DNA from 4 places in the Stutzerimonas tianxiuensis genome. Region 1 is predicted to be linked to each of the others. Evidence: predicted binding sites of a transcription regulator. Region 1 holds the regulator's gene; each other region holds the start of a gene.
What was found. The regulator FliA, encoded in region 1, starts transcription of late flagellar genes. The targets are predictions, from matches to a motif close to CTAAAGTTTNNNNNNNNNNNGCCGNTAA.
Positions count from the first base shown of each region.

Region 2: ACSSNI_RS08700 (methyl-accepting chemotaxis protein) is a predicted target of FliA. The motif match lies at 2,527-2,554, and genes of this name have one in related genera.
Region 3: ACSSNI_RS07440 (methyl-accepting chemotaxis protein) is a predicted target of FliA. The motif match lies at 1,648-1,675, and genes of this name have one in related genera.
Region 4: ACSSNI_RS16360 (methyl-accepting chemotaxis protein) is a predicted target of FliA. The motif match lies at 1,702-1,729, and genes of this name have one in related genera.

Region 1 is NZ_JBPVWS010000002.1:82,675-86,450, reverse strand. It holds gene ACSSNI_RS03025 (protein phosphatase CheZ) at 1-636, opposite strand, end outside; gene ACSSNI_RS03020 (chemotaxis response regulator CheY) at 660-1,034, opposite strand; gene fliA (RNA polymerase sigma factor FliA) at 1,151-1,876, opposite strand; gene fleN (flagellar synthesis regulator FleN) at 1,891-2,721, opposite strand; gene flhF (flagellar biosynthesis protein FlhF) at 2,813-3,776, opposite strand, start outside.
Region 2 is NZ_JBPVWS010000005.1:121,976-125,751, reverse strand. It holds gene ACSSNI_RS08720 (GlxA family transcriptional regulator) at 1-43, opposite strand, end outside; gene nfi (deoxyribonuclease V) at 211-921, shown strand; gene ampD (1,6-anhydro-N-acetylmuramyl-L-alanine amidase AmpD) at 1,006-1,557, shown strand; gene ampE (regulatory signaling modulator protein AmpE) at 1,582-2,418, shown strand; gene ACSSNI_RS08700 (methyl-accepting chemotaxis protein) at 2,645-3,776, shown strand, end outside.
Region 3 is NZ_JBPVWS010000004.1:183,651-187,426, forward strand. It holds gene ACSSNI_RS07440 (methyl-accepting chemotaxis protein) at 1-1,502, opposite strand, end outside; gene ACSSNI_RS07445 (3-hydroxyacyl-CoA dehydrogenase) at 1,712-3,229, opposite strand; gene ACSSNI_RS07450 (PaaI family thioesterase) at 3,374-3,776, shown strand, end outside.
Region 4 is NZ_JBPVWS010000013.1:28,511-32,286, reverse strand. It holds gene ACSSNI_RS16370 (STAS domain-containing protein) at 1-181, opposite strand, end outside; gene ACSSNI_RS16365 (response regulator) at 183-548, opposite strand; gene ACSSNI_RS16360 (methyl-accepting chemotaxis protein) at 567-1,649, opposite strand; gene ACSSNI_RS16355 (sensor histidine kinase) at 1,941-3,314, shown strand; gene ACSSNI_RS16350 (response regulator) at 3,311-3,776, shown strand, end outside.

The sequences.
Region 1 (3,776 bases):
GATGCCCGCCACGCGGTCAACCTGGCCTGCCATCAGCACCAGATTAAGCAGGTTACTTTCGAGTTCGGTAATGAGCCGGGTCACCCTTTTGATCACCTGACCGGTAAGGTCCTGGAAATCCTGGGCCAGCATGATTTCGCTAAGGTTCTGCGACAGCTGACTGCCATCGTTCATGCTGCGCTGGAGAAACTGATCGATGCGTTTGACCAGGTCGCGGAACTGTTCAGCGTTCATATCGCGACGCATGAAGCGCTGCCAATCGGCAGTCAGGCTCTGGGCTTCGTAGCTGACGTAGTTCACCAGCGGCGCCGATTCCTCAACCAGGTCCATGGTGCGGTTGGCCGCTTTTTCGGTCATCTCCACCACGTAGGACAATCGGTCCGTGGCGTCGGTGATTGGCGACGGATCACCCCCCGTCGCACAGGTGTCCATTTCGAGCTTGACGATGGCGTTGTGCAGCTCACGCGTGAGCTTGCCGACTTCCTGGTACAGCCCCAGGTTGCGCGCCTGATTGAGCTCGTTAAACATCTGCGTCGCTTCTTCGAAGCGGCCTTGCTGCAGACTTTCAATCAATTGGGGTGCATGAGCCCTCAGAGTCGCTTCGAACTCTGCCAGGCCTTGGTCTGCTTGCGTCATAGTGCCCTCGCGGCGTTACTGCTTCAGCCGTTGACGCGCTCGAAGATCTTTTCGATCTTTTCTTTGAGCACTTGAGCCGTGAATGGCTTGACCACGTATCCGTTAACGCCAGCCTGCGCGGCCTCGATGATCTGATCGCGCTTCGCCTCGGCGGTCACCATCAACACCGGCAGGTGCTTGAGGCGCTCGTCGGCGCGCACAGCGCGCAGCAGGTCGATGCCGCTCATGCCGGGCATGTTCCAGTCGGTGACGAGAAAATCGAAACTTCCGCTCTTCAGCATTGGCAAAGCAGTAGTGCCGTCGTCCGCTTCGGCGGTATTGGTAAAGCCCAGATCGCGCAAGAGGTTCTTGATGATCCGTCTCATGGTCGAAAAATCGTCGACGATGAGGATTTTCATGTTCTTGTCCAAGTACACCTCCGTAAACCCGAATCCGAGACCTGCTCACGGTCTGTTTGCGGGCCTCATGAATGAAGCTCGTAAGCGGTCTCTAATGCTTTGTTGCAAACCGGTCGTTAACGCGCGCGCCACTCGCCAAGACGAGCCCGCAGACGTGCCGCGCACTGACTGTGCAATTGGCTCACCCGCGATTCACTGACGCCCAGTACCTGACCGATTTCCTTCAAGTTCAACTCTTCGTCGTAATACAGCGAAAGCACCAACTTTTCACGTTCGGGCAGGTTGCCGATGGCTTCAGCCAACGCCTGTTGAAAACGCTCGTCTTCGAGATCGCGGGACGGTTCCGGATGGGTGCTGGCAGCATCCTCCTCGAACTCCCCATGCTCACCTTCCTGAAGCAGATCATCGAAGCTGAACAGGCGGCTGCCCAAGGTGTCGCCCAGAATGCCGTAGTACTCATCGAGACTCAATTTAAGTTCGGCCGCAACTTCCTGATCTTTAGCGTCGCGTCCTGTTCTGGCCTCAATTGCCCGAATCGCCTCACTGACCATGCGCGAATTCCGGTGTACCGAACGCGGCGCCCAATCACCCTTGCGCACCTCGTCGAGCATCGCACCGCGTATGCGAATACCCGCGTAAGTCTCGAAACTCGCACCCTTGCCGGCGTCATATTTCTTTGACGCTTCCAGCAAGCCGATCATCCCAGCCTGCATCAGGTCGTCGACCTGCACGCTCGCCGGCAAACGCGCCAGGAGGTGGTAAGCAATGCGTTTGACCAGCGGCGCGTATTGATCGATGAGTTGGTACTGCGAGTCTTTAGCCTGAGCTTTGCTGTAATACATACCGAATCCAGCCGCTATTGTTCGTTAGGCTCTGCGGCGGGCCTTACCAGGCGCTCCACAAAGAACTCCAGATGACCGCGTGGCGTTGCCGGCAACGGCCAGGTGTCAACTTTCTGCGCGATGGCCTTGAACGCCAGCGAACACTTTGCACGGGGGTAAGCTTCATAAACGGCGCGCTGCTTCTGCACGGCCTTGCGCACAGACTCATCGTAAGGAATCGCGCCTACATACTGCAGCGCCACGTCCAGGAAGCGCTCAGTCACCTTGGTCAACTTGGCGAATAGATTGCGGCCTTCCTGCGGCGCATGGGCCATGTTGGCCAGTACCCGGAAGCGGCTGATGCCGTAGTCGCGATTGAGCAGTTTGATCAGCGCGTAGGCATCGGTGATCGACGTGGGTTCGTCGGTCACCACCAGCAGCACTTCCTGTGCGGCGCGCACAAAGCTCACTACCCCGTCACCAATGCCGGCGGCGGTGTCGATGATCAGCACATCGATGTCATCGCCGATATCGCTGAACGCTTGGATCAGGCCGGAGTGCTGCAGCGTCGATAGCTGCACCATGCTCTGCGTGCCGGATGCGGCCGGCACGATGCGGATGCCGCCCGGCCCCTGGATCAGCACGTCACGCAGATCGCATTCACCGGCAATGACATCAGCCAGGGTGCGTTTGGTTGTCAGGCCGAGCAACACATCGACGTTGGCCAGACCAAGGTCGGCGTCGAGCAATACGACCCGACGCCCGAGATCGGCCAGCGCCAAGGACAGATTGACCGATACGTTGGTCTTGCCGACGCCACCTTTGCCGCCGGTCACTGCAATAACCTGTACGGGATGCATACCCATTTTCACACGCCTATCTCTTGCTGGAGCCCTAGGGCCATCGATGCGTTCAGCCCGAACGCGTCTTCTTTGTGTGTCACACGTAGCAAAGCGTTCATCCGACCTTCCGAGAACCGTTGTAAAGATCGGAGAACATGTCAGCCATGGTTTCCTCGCTCGGATTCTCTTCCGATTGCAAGCTCACCGCACGACTGACCAACTGGTGACTGCGAGGCAGATGCAGGTCGTCCGGAATACGCGGCCCATCGGCGAGGTAAGCGATAGGCAGATGCTGACTGATGATAAGCCCCAACACATCGCCCAGGCTGCCGGCCTCATCCAGTTTAGTCAGGATGCAGCCAGCCAGCCCGCAACGGCGGTAATTGTGCCAGGTCGCCTTGAGCACCTGGCTCTGGCTGGTCGCTGGCAGAACCAGATAATTTTTCGCCTTGATGCCACGGTCCGCCAACGCTTCGAGCTGCACCTTCATCATCGAGTCACCCGCGGGTAGACCAGCGGTATCGACAAGAATCAGGCGCTTACGAGCCAGCGGCGCTAGTGTTTTGCTCAAGGGCTGACTCGGGTCCAGCTGAATAACCGGTACGTCGAGAATACGCCCCAGTGTTTTCAGCTGTTCCTGAGCCCCAATCCGATAGTTGTCCATGCTCGCCAGAGCGATGCTCTGCGGGCCGTGCTTGAGCACGTAGCGTGCAGCGAGCTTGGCCAGGGTGGTCGTCTTGCCGGCACCGGCTGGGCCGACCAGAGCGATCACCCCGCCCTCTTCCAGCGGCTCGACCTTGGTCACCTTGATCGATTGCGCCAGATGAGCCAATAACATCCGCCAGGCCTGGCGTGGCTCCGATACGGTGGAGACTTTTTCAAGCAAGGCGCGAGACAGTTCGGCCGGCAAACCGATGCGCTGCAGGCGGCGCCAGAGGCCAGCCTGTTGCGGACGGCGGCTCTGCTCCTGCCCCCAGGCAATCGAACCGAGCTGCACTTCGATCAGTTCACGCAGACCCTGCAACTCCGACTGCATCGCCTCGACCGCACGCGATTCGAACGACGGGCTCGCGGCGCCG
Region 2 (3,776 bases), on a different contig from region 1:
TAGCCAGAATGCTGATGCGTTTCAGGGGGTGGTCGGTGAGCATGCGAGATCAGGCTGTTCCATTGTTATTGTTTGGGACAAAGCAGGGTAAAACTGCCGCAGTCCGGCGGGAGCGTCTTATTTTTTTGCCTGACTGTCCAGTCCCAATCATGAATGGATCGTGGAACCGTACCTTCGGTTGACCGTCTGAACAGGCAGAAGAGGGCCACCATGACTGCACACTCACCGCAAACACGTGCCGAACTCTGCGGCTGGAATGGAAGCACCAGTGCAGCGCGCGAGATCCAGAATCAGCTGGCCAAGAAGGTTGTTTTGACCGATGACTTCGGTCCCTTAAAGCTGGTCGCTGGCGTCGATGTCGGCTTCGAGGATGGCGGCAAGATCACCCGTGCCGCGGTCGTTCTCCTCGATGCCGAAACCCTCGAGCCATTGGGCCAAGCACTGGCAAGAATTCCGACGTGCATGCCCTACATCCCGGGGCTGCTGTCGTTTCGCGAGCTGCCTGCCGTGCTGCAGGCGCTCGACTCCCTTGATCAGACGCCCGATCTGATCTTTTCCGATGGGCATGGCATTGCGCATCCGCGGGGGCTTGGCATTGCTGCTCATCTAGGGGTGGTTACCGGCCTGCCGACCATCGGCGTGGCGAAAAAAATCCTCACCGGGCTTCATCAGCCGCTCGGCGAGCAGCGCGGCGATAAGGTCGACCTGCTGGACAAAGCAGGAAAGGTGATCGGCACGGTTTTACGCAGCAAGGATAAGGTTCGCCCTCTGATCATTTCGCCGGGCAACCGGGTCAGCCTGGAAAGCGCCCCGCAATTGGTCATGCGTTACGTCACCCGCTATCGACTGCCTGAGCCGACGCGCCTGGCCGATCGTCTGGCCTCGCGCCGTGATGAGAAGCGCGTGGCCGTCAGTAAGTGATGGATCCGGAATAGCCTGGCCGCTTGCAGCGGGGCAGCTGCAGGCGCTAGCCTGCAGGCCTCCGTTCAGCCAGGTTTCGCCGCGATGCAGTTGGATCATGCGACAGGATGGTGCCGAGGCATTCGCCATTGCCCTTCGCCCAACTTCAACCTGCGTCCGGACGGCGAGATTTCGCTGCTGGTCATTCACAACATCAGTCTGCCACCGGGCCAGTTCGGAACCGGAAAGGTCCAGCAATTCTTCCAGAACTGTCTGCCCTGTGACGAGCACCCCTTCTTTGAAGAAATAGCGAACCTGCAGGTGTCCGCGCACTTCCTGATCGAACGTGACGGCGCGATTACCCAATTCGTCTCCTGCCTTGATCGCGCATGGCACGCCGGTGTGTCGTGCTTCGGTGATCGGCAAAGCTGCAACGATTTCTCCCTTGGCATCGAGCTGGAGGGCACTGATGAATTGCCATTCAGCGAAGCCCAGTACGACAGCCTGACTTCTCTGTGTCGTCTGCTTCAGCAAGCCTATCCGGCAATCACGCCGGAGCGGGTTTGTGGCCATAGCGATATCGCGCCGGGTCGCAAGACCGACCCCGGCCCCGCATTTGACTGGCAGCGTTTGCGCACCGCTTCAATCGTGGTGTGAGACTGCCCTGACAGGATTCGACAGATGATTTTTCTCGTGGTGTTCTTGGCGCTGGTCATCGATAAGCTCACCGATTGGCGTCGCGGGGTACAGGACGACGGCCCTTGGCTGCGCCTGCTGGCGCGCGTCGATGGCGGTGCGGGAACGGCTTATGGACCATGGCTGAGTCTGTTCTTCCTGGTGCTGCTGCCGGTGCTGTTGCTCGGCATGCTGTTGCTGGCGCTAGAGCCGCTGGCCTATGGCTGGCTAAGCCTGCCTTTGCATTTGCTGGTGTTGCTCTACAGCCTGGGTCGCGGCCAGGGCAAACGCGAGCTCGGGCCGTTCCGCGATGCCTGGCGTCGTGGCGATGACGAAGCCGCAGCGCTGGTCGCCGAACGTGATTTGGGGCTCAGTGCGACGGATGCACCGGGCCTGCTGCGTGCCGTGGAAGCACAGCTGCTCTGGCGCAGCCATCAAGGCTTTTTTGCGGTGATCTTCTGGTACGTGTTGCTTGGACCCGTCGCGGCGCTCGCCTATCGGCTGCTGGCGTTGACCATTGATCACGCCAAGTCCGAGGCCGTATGCGAGCGGGCGAGCCAGTTCAGGCATGCCTTCGACTGGCTGCCGGTGCGGGTTCTGCTCGCCAGTTTCGGCTTGGTCGGAAATTTCGTCGCCGCCAATCGCGCCATGCTTGAGGACTTGTTGAACTGGGGCGTGCCTGCGCCACAGTTACTGGCCAAGGTCGGTCCCGTGGCGGCCGACCTGGAAGGGGCTTACGCGGGGCAGGCGGGCATCCTGAGGCTCGACAGCCTTGCCGCCTTGCTGGTGCGTGCTCGCATCCTCTGGTATGCGGCAATCGCGCTATGGATTCTCTTTCTCTAACGCGTCGATAACGCCCAGCGTGAGCTGCGGACGCCCTGCATAAGTGCGGTGGATATGCCGGAATCGGCGTGTCTTCTGCCAGTTGTAGGGGTGTCACTCTGCTATTACCTTAAGTTACACAAGCCCCGTCCGATATCCCGTATAAGTTTTCTCGCACCATTCTCTGACGAGCCCTGCCGCAGCCTCGACGCTGACGGCAATACAACAAAAAATTGGGAGACGTCTTTTGAAAAGTCTGTTGTATCCGGCTATCGCCCTGATGAACCGTCTGAGCTTCGGCATGAAGTTCAGCCTGATCAGCGTTCTCTTTTTCGTCCCCATGCTGTTGACCAACTTCTATCTGGTACGCGACTCGTACCAAGAGTTTGTGGGCACTCGCACTGAACTGCGCAGCCTGGAACTACTGGGCACGGCGTTGCAGCTGCGCCGAGAAATGGAAGACTGGAAAGATCTGGTCGAGATCGAAGGCATCATCGGCCAGACCGGTGAAGTGCAGGCGTTGGTGACCCGCCTGGCCAGTGCCGAACGAGAACTTTCCGCCCGGATGCAGAACCTGACGCCGGTCAGCGACAACCCTGAGCAGGTCGCTGAATTCAGCCAGCGCCGGGATGAACTGGACGCCGCGCTGCGTGAAGCACAGTCGCAGCAGTCGCTGCAGGCCAAGGCTGCGATGGCCCGTGCGTTGCTGGGCAAGGCCCAGGTAATGATCAAGCTGATCGCCAGCCAGTCGGGCTTGAGCCAGGACAGTCAGCGCGATGTACGGCTGCTCTCCGAACTGCTGACCTCGGCGACGCCGTCCATCACCGCTGCGCTCGGTGAAGGTCGGGCAGTGGGCTCCTATACCTTTGGCCAGGGGTACCTGAACTCCGATGCCAGCAACAAACTGGACGACCTCTTGCTCGAGCTGGAAAAGCAGCAGGCGCAATACGCTGCCCAGCTGCAGGATGTGCTGGGCAGCAGCCCTGCCGCGCAGCGCCAACTGGATGCTCAGGCGACGGCCAGTCGCAACTCGCTGCAGTCGAGCAGCGACATCTTCCAGGACCAGGTGATCATGGCCGAAGCCCTGGATCAGCCCTGGGATAAATTCTACGACCTGATCAGCGCCGAGATGGCGAAGACCTATGCGCTCAATGACGCCATTCTCAGCTTTCTCGACGATGAGCTCGAGCAGCGGCTCGAGCAGAAGCAACTGCTGATGGTGCTGCTGCTGACCGCGCTGGCGTTGGTCTTTGTGCTCGTCGTTTACCTCTACAGCGCGTTCTACATATCGACTCGTGCGTCGTTGCGCAGCCTCGGCGCGACCATGGATAAAGTGGCTGCCGGCGACATGACGGCACGCTTCAAGGTGCAGAGCCGCG
Region 3 (3,776 bases), on a different contig from region 1:
GAGAGGTCATGCATCAGCTCGCCGGTATCACGGCTGTAGGTCTGCAACAGCACCTTGCGCTCGTGGCTGCCGCAGCGCGCTCCGGTGCGGTCATTGAACAGGCGTTTGCTGCGGCTCTTGACCTTGTCGATCTCAGGGTCGCCCACCGGCGGCTGGCTAAAAGCACGGTTGTGGGTCGGAACGTAGCCGTCGGGCGTGGTGGCGATGGCGTAAACCAACGCCTCGCTACGCGCGAGCAAGGGCTCCTGAATCGCAGGTAGTACCTCGTCGGCATAGCGATCGAAGCGGGTGTTGTAACGAATCGGGTTGGTGCCCGGCTGCGCCCGGTAATTGCGGTCGAACAGATCGTCGAGAGTCAAGCGCCCGGCTTGCAGGTCCGCCTCGAAACGCGCACCGATGGCCGCCGCGCCTTCGCGCGCCAGGTCGAAAACGTTCTGATGGTAGGCATCCAGCTGGACCTCCGCGAGCTGCTCGCTGACCGTTTCCGCCTGCTCGACGAGCTTCTCTGCCGCCTGTTCGAGCTGGCGCGTCTGGGTCTCGCTCTCCAGTGCGTCGCCACGCAACTGCTCTAGCGCGACGAACAACTGCGCCAGTCGCTCATGATTGCTTGCCGTGCCGGCCGCGATCTCCGCCACCTGGGTTTCGACATTGCCAGCCAGATCAGCAATTCCGCTCAGCTGAGTACCCGTCCCTGCGATCTGAGCGGCGGCCTCGTCCAGTTCACTGGCCTGCTTCTGAATATGGCTGACCACCGCGCCACTTTGCTCACGGATATCGCTGACCATCCGACCGACCTCTTCGGTAGCACTACTGGTGCGTCCGGCCAGGTTGCGCACCTCATCAGCGACCACGGCAAAGCCACGCCCGGCTTCACCGGCGCGCGCGGCTTCGATCGCGGCATTGAGCGCAAGCAGATTGGTCTGGCTGGCGATGGATTGAATCACCTCGGTGATCTGACGGATCTCTTCGGTACGGGCCGAGAGCCCATCAAGCAGTTCGCGGCTGGCCTCGGTCTGTGCGCTGAGTTGCTGCATACGTTCGATAGCGTGTTGGAGCTCAATACGGCCGGTATCACTGCTGCGCCGCACGGCCTCGGCCGCCTCTAAGGCCTGCCGCGCTCGGACAGCGCTGTCCTGCTCCGTCGCGGTCATCGCCTCGGCGCCATTGGCAATCTCGCTGACCGCGACCAGCTGCGACTGTAGCCGTGCCGCCAGTTGTTCAGCACTGAACGACACCTGAGCGGCCGACAGCGCGTTATGGCAGGTATGCCGCGAGAGACTCTTGCTCAGCGCAGCGGAGCTCAGCTCGCTGGCGTCTTCTGCAATCGGGGCTTTTGCCGCTGTGCGCCACGGACCCAGCCAGGGCCAAAGGGCCAGTAGCAGAACTGAAATCGCCGTCAGATAGAACGGCAGCTCCATCCAGCCATGAAACAGCAGCAATCCCAACAGAGCCGCCGCGTGCAACAGGCAGGCCCTGGGGTGTAGGCGGAAGGTTGGGCGCATCGGTGGCCTCTTGTTTTCATCCGGTAAAAAGGCGTTGTACCACCTCTGCCAACAAAGAACATTGTCCCTTGGTGGCACATGGCCTTGCCGAGCACGGCACGATTGCGCAACCCCAGCAATCGTCCGGCGCGGCAGACTTACCGGTTTAGCGGCTGGATGCAGCCAACCTTAAGCGGCGCTTAGTCTGAACTTGCGCTCAGGCGTTCGCCTTAGCGCGCCTGATCCGGCACCGTCAGCGGCAGACCGAGCTGCACCCGGCGCCGCAACCAAGGGCTTGGGCGATAGCGCGGTTCCTGCCCGTAGCAGCGCTGCATGCCCTCGAGAATGGTCAGGATTCGGGCCGGGTTGTAGTGCGCGGCAAACCCCAGCGGACCCTTTGGATAGCCGAGGGCCACCGTTACAGCGCGGTCGAGTGTCTCCGGAGAGGCAATGCCCTTCTGAGCGATCTCGCACCCCAGATTGACGATACTGGCCACGATGCGCTGACTGACGAAGCCCGGCGAGTCGTTGATGACTTCTACGGGCACACCGTCGGCCCCTAACGCCTGACGTGCCTGCGCCTCCAGCCCCGGATCGAGCGCAGGCTGACGCATCAGCACGCGGCGTCTGTCGAGGTCGCTGAACGGGTCCAGCGCAATGGTGCGCACCGCGGGCAGCGCCAGCCGCTCGATGCAATGGCTGGCATCCTCACCCAGCGGCGTGATCAGGCAGATTGCCTGGTCCGAAGGCTCGGCACCGTCCTCCAGCACCGCGCCTGCCTGTTGCAGGACTGAGCCAACCTGGCTGCGCAGCGCGGGCTCGATACTGTCCAGCCAGAACGGTCGGTCAATGGTCACCAGCTCGTAGCGGGGCTCCGGCGAGCGGATCTGCTGCCCTTCTTCGTAGCGATAGAAGCCCTGGCCGGTCTTGCGTCCGAGCAACCCGGCCGCCACCCGCTGGGCAGCGAGATAGGACGGGGTGTAGCGCGGGTCGTAGTAGAACTGGTCATGCACCGACTCCATCACCGCATGGGATATGTCCAGCCCGGTCAGATCGAACAACTCGAACGGGCCCATTCGAAACCCTGGGCCGTCACGCAGGATGCGGTCGATCTGTTCTGGCGTGGCGATACCCTCGCTGAGAATCCGCTGCGCCTCGGTGCCATAAGCGCGTCCGGCGTGGTTGACCAGAAAACCGGGGGTGTCCGGGGTGATGGCGGGAAAGTGCCCCGCGTGCTCGGCCAGTTGCACCAGCCGCTCGATCACCGACGGATCAGTCCGTTCACCGCGAACCACCTCGACCAGCTTCATCAGCGTCACCGGGTTGAAGAAGTGGTAACCCGCCACTCGCTCGGGCCGCTTGCAGGCACTGGCGATGCGGGTGACTGACAGCGACGAGGTGTTGGTCGCGAGGACGGCATCGGCAGCGATCAAGCCTTCTAGCTCGACGAACAGACTCTGCTTGGCTTCCAGGTTTTCCACGATGGCTTCGATCAGGAGGTCGCAGCCGGACAGTTCGGCCAGCTGATGCGCCGGCTGCATGCGCTCAAGGATTGCTGTCAGCTCATCGGCACTCATGCGCCCCTTGGCTACGCTGCGCTCGAGCAGCTCGCGATTAAACTGCAAGGCCTGGTCGATGGTTTCGGGGCGACTGTCGTAGAGCCAGACCTGCTGGCCAGCGCTGGCGAAAAGCTGCGCGATGCCGCGCCCCATAGCGCCGGCGCCGATGATGCCGATACGAGAAAACATGGAAACCTCCTTAATAGAGATGGCGTTGCAAAGCGACCGCTTTAACTCAATCTTTATTTCGCACTGCGAAACGTTATTCCATCCAATTGACCACGAGCCTAAAGACTGCCAGTCTCCTTAGCAAGCCATCCGTGATCGAACGCCATGTCCGCAACCGACTACTCACCTGACCAACTGCTGCAGGTCCACGCCTCCGTTACCGGCTTCTTCCAGGACATCGGCTGCGAGCTGCTGGCTTATGGCCCTGAGCACGCCACCCTCGCCCTGGATCTGCTGCCACGCCATCTGAACAATGCCAGCAACATGCACGGCGGCGTCATGGCGACCTTGATGGATGTCGCCATGGGCTTGTGCGGCACCTGGGAAGCCGACCCGGCCGACCGCCGGGTGGCATTGACGCTGTCGATGAACATCAATTTCAGCAGCGCAGCCGCAGCAGGGAGTCGCGTCAGAGCCCAAGCCAAATGTCGTTCGTCTGGGCATAAGGTGTTCATGGCCAGCTGCGACTTGCTGGATGAACAGGATCGGCTGATCGCGTTCGGCGAAG
Region 4 (3,776 bases), on a different contig from region 1:
GCGCCCCGGCGGTATCGAGTTCTTCCAGCGCTTCGAGGTCGAGCAGGCAGGGGCTCGCATCCGTCTTGGTCAGCATGCTCAGCAAGGTCGCGTGAGCCTGGCCGACCTCGTAGATCGTCAGGCTGCCGGTCAGGCGAAGCCGGGCCGGCTCGACGCTGCGGTCATAGGTGATTTCGAGCATCTCAGCCGACCAGCTTGTCGACAGCGGTCAGCAGTTGCTGCGGCTGGAAGGGCTTGACGATCCAGGCCTTGGCGCCGGCCGCCTGGCCTTCGGCCTTCTTGCCCTGCTCGCTTTCGGTGGTGAGCATGACAATAGGCGTGAAACGGTAGGCCGCGTTGGCCTTGACCGCCTTCACCAGGCCGATGCCATCGAGGTTCGGCATGTTCACGTCGCTGATGATCAGGTTGATCTTCTGCCCGTTGAGCTTGGTCAGTGCGTCCTTGCCATCGACCGCCTCGATGACCTGATGGCCGGCGCCGGTGAGGGTCATCTTCACCAGCTGGCGCATGGAGAGCGAGTCGTCGACGATGAGAATGGTCTTGGCCATGTGATGCTCCTTGTTGAATCAGAAAAAGGTCACGTCGTCGCCGGAGCTCTTGCTACGGGTCTTGCCGTGGCGCTCCTCGTCGGTGGTGAAGTGCTGGTGCAGCTCGCGTAGCCAGCGCTGCGGATCGCGCACCCGGTCGTCGCCGGCACGCACAGCCTGGTCGAGGCGCTGCATGTCGTGCTGCAGGTGATCGAGCATCTGGTCGGTGCGATCTTGGAATTGCAGGCTGACAACGATTTCCTCGATGGTCGCCTGGGTAACGCGGGTCTCCTGCTGCAGCTGCAGCGAGGTGACCGAGAGTTCGTTGAGGCTCTGTCCCAACCCCTGCATGACGTCGCCCGCCACGCTGTCGAGGTAGCTGAGGTTGTCGCGCTCGCGGGTGGTCAGTTCGCCGGCCGCGGTCACAGTGGCGCGGATCGCCTGGTTGATCTCGCTGACCTTGTTGCCCATCTGCTGGCCGGTCTCGGCTGACAGCGTCGACAGCTTGCGCACCTCGTCGGCGACCACCGAGAAACCGCGGCCGTAGTCGCCGGCACGGGCCGCTTCAATGGCGGCATTGAGCGCGAGCAGGTTGGTCTGGCTGGCAATGTCCTGCACGTGCTTGGCCATCGACTGCAGCTCAGCAGCATAGCCGTTGAGATCGGCAATGGTGCCCAGCAGCTCAGCCTTGCGGCCGCTGGCGGCATGGAACGCCGAGGTCACTTCGTTCAAGCGGTTCTGTGCCTGACGCAGGCTGCTGGCCATACCATCGCCGCCGATCACGTTGTCCGACTTGCTCAGGGTCTGGCTGAGCCGATCCGACAATCCAGCAAAATGCTCGAACAGCTGGCGCACGCTGTTTTGCTGGATGTCGCGCACTTGCCCGAGGTTCTTGTCCCAGGTTGGTAACACGGCATTGAGCAGCGGCTCGACCGCCGGGGCGGCAGCCGGCGCTGCGACCACTGGCTCGGAGTTGATCGCCGCGCGAGACGCTCGCGGCTTTAGAAAGACTGCCGCGGCCACGCAGACAGCGCTGCCCGTGCCAGCGATCCAGGGCGAGCCCAGTGCCAGGCCAGCGAGCCCGGTGGCGATTCCAATCCAGAGTGCAGGGTAGGCAAACACAGTGCGGCCTCGCAGGGCAGAGTCGAATGACCGGCACGATAGGCAGCCGCCATCAACGGCGGTATCAGGCAAAACCCTAGGCGGCCCTAGGGTGTCCTAAGGTGTCGGAGCCCTAAAGTTTCCGCCGCCGCTGCCGGGGCATGCATACACCGCCTTACGTCATCATCCGGCTGCACGTTTGCGAGGAACTGCGCGCGGACTAGGCTGAATAGAGCGCTCGCGCAGAAAAACAGCTACCCCTGGAGGCGCCGCACACAGCGGCACCCATCGACCACAGGTAACAGTTCTCAAATGACGGAGCGTGTATCGGACATTGCTGACCGGCTGGGCCCTTCCCCGCAGCTGTTGCGCTGGATGCCCTGGGCCATCGCTACGCTGCATGCGGCTTTTGTGCTGCTGGGCGGCTTGTTGATGGGTGCTCAGCCCTCGGTGGCCATCGTCTGGAGCTTGCTGGCGCTGCTGTTGTCTTCGGCGCTGTGGTGGCTGGCCATCCAGGTCATGCTCCGTTCGATGCGGGCGCAACAGCCAGCTGTCGCCGGAGCTGCAAGCACCCGCGATGCGGACGTTGCTCCTTCGCCGCCAGCCGAGCCGACCGGCACCTATTCGCCGCGGATCTACGAACGGATGGTCGCCAGCCTGCCCGACGGCGTGGTGATCATTCGCAGCGGACAGGTCCGCTTCTGCAATGCGGCGGCCGGCAGCCTGTTCGATCCGAAAGGCGAGGCTCCCTCGGTCACTGGCGAATGGCAGCCCTACATTGCCCCGCATCTGCGGGCACGCGAAACCGAGCGACTGGACCGCCTGCAGTGCGGCGTTATCAGCCCGCTGTGCTTTCGACACGTCATCCTGCTGCGCGTCGACGGCACCCCGTTTCAGGCCGAAGTATGCGAGCTGCTACTGGAAAACGACGGGTACCATGATGTGCTGCTGCTGTTGCGTGACATCAGCGAATCGGAGCGAATGCAGCGCGAGCTGGAACAGGCCAACCAGCGGCTGCAACATCTGTCGCAGCGGCTGATGGAGGTGCAGGAAAGCCAGCGCCGCCAGCTCGCCCGCGACCTGCATGACGACATCGGCCAGCAGCTGACCGCCCTCAAGCTGCACCTGCAGCGGCTGCGCTTGTCATTGGCCCATGAACCGGCGCTGGCCAAGCTGGCCGGCCAGCTCAGTGATGCCGCCGACGAGGCGCTGGGCAAGGTTCGCAGCCTGTCGCTGGCACTGCATCCCCTGCAGCTCGAGACGCTCGGGTTGCAGGCTGCCGTGCAGTGGCATCTGTCGCGCTTCCTCGAAGCTGCGCACACCCGTTGGTCGCTTAAGCTCGAGGGCAAAACGGTCGACCTTTCTCCCGATGTCGCCCTGGTGGCGTTCCGCATCGTTCAGGAAGCGGTGAACAACGTTGCCCGCCATGCCTGCGCCGGCCGTGTGGACGTGCTCATCTGCCGCACAGACGATGCCCTGCGCGTCGAAATCATTGATGACGGCGTCGGCTTCGACGTTCGAGCGGCTCGCACACGCGCTCAAAGTCTGGGCCTGACCAGCATGGAGGAACGCGCCGCGGCGTTGAGTGGAGAATTGAACATAGCCAGCCTCAGCGGGGTCGGCACACGGGTAACCATGCAGCTGCCGATCGCAGCAGCATGTCCGCATACTGGAGTAAAGGCATGAAACGGGTAGCACTGATCGACGATCATGGACTGGTCAGAGCGGGCCTGCGGGCGCTGGTGCAGGACCAGCCGGGATACGAGGTGGTGGCCGAAGGGGCCGACGGCAGCGAGGTGCACGGCATTCTTTCCCGCCTCAAGCCAGACATCCTGCTGCTGGACATCAGCATGAAGCACATGAGTGGCCTGGACGCCCTGCGTCAGTGGCGCACAGAGTTCCCGGACGTACAGATTCTGATCCTGTCGATGCACACCACGCCGGACTACGTCTTGCAGGCGCTGCGCCTGGGCGCCAGCGGTTACCTGCTCAAGGACGCCGCCGCGCAGGAACTTGAGCTGGCACTGAGGGCGCTGTCGCGCAACGAGTCCTACCTCAGCCCCGGCATCGCGCAGACCGTCATCCAGTCGGCGGTGATCGAAGGCGGCCAGCGCGCCGAGCCTGCTGCCGCGCAGCTGACGCCACGCC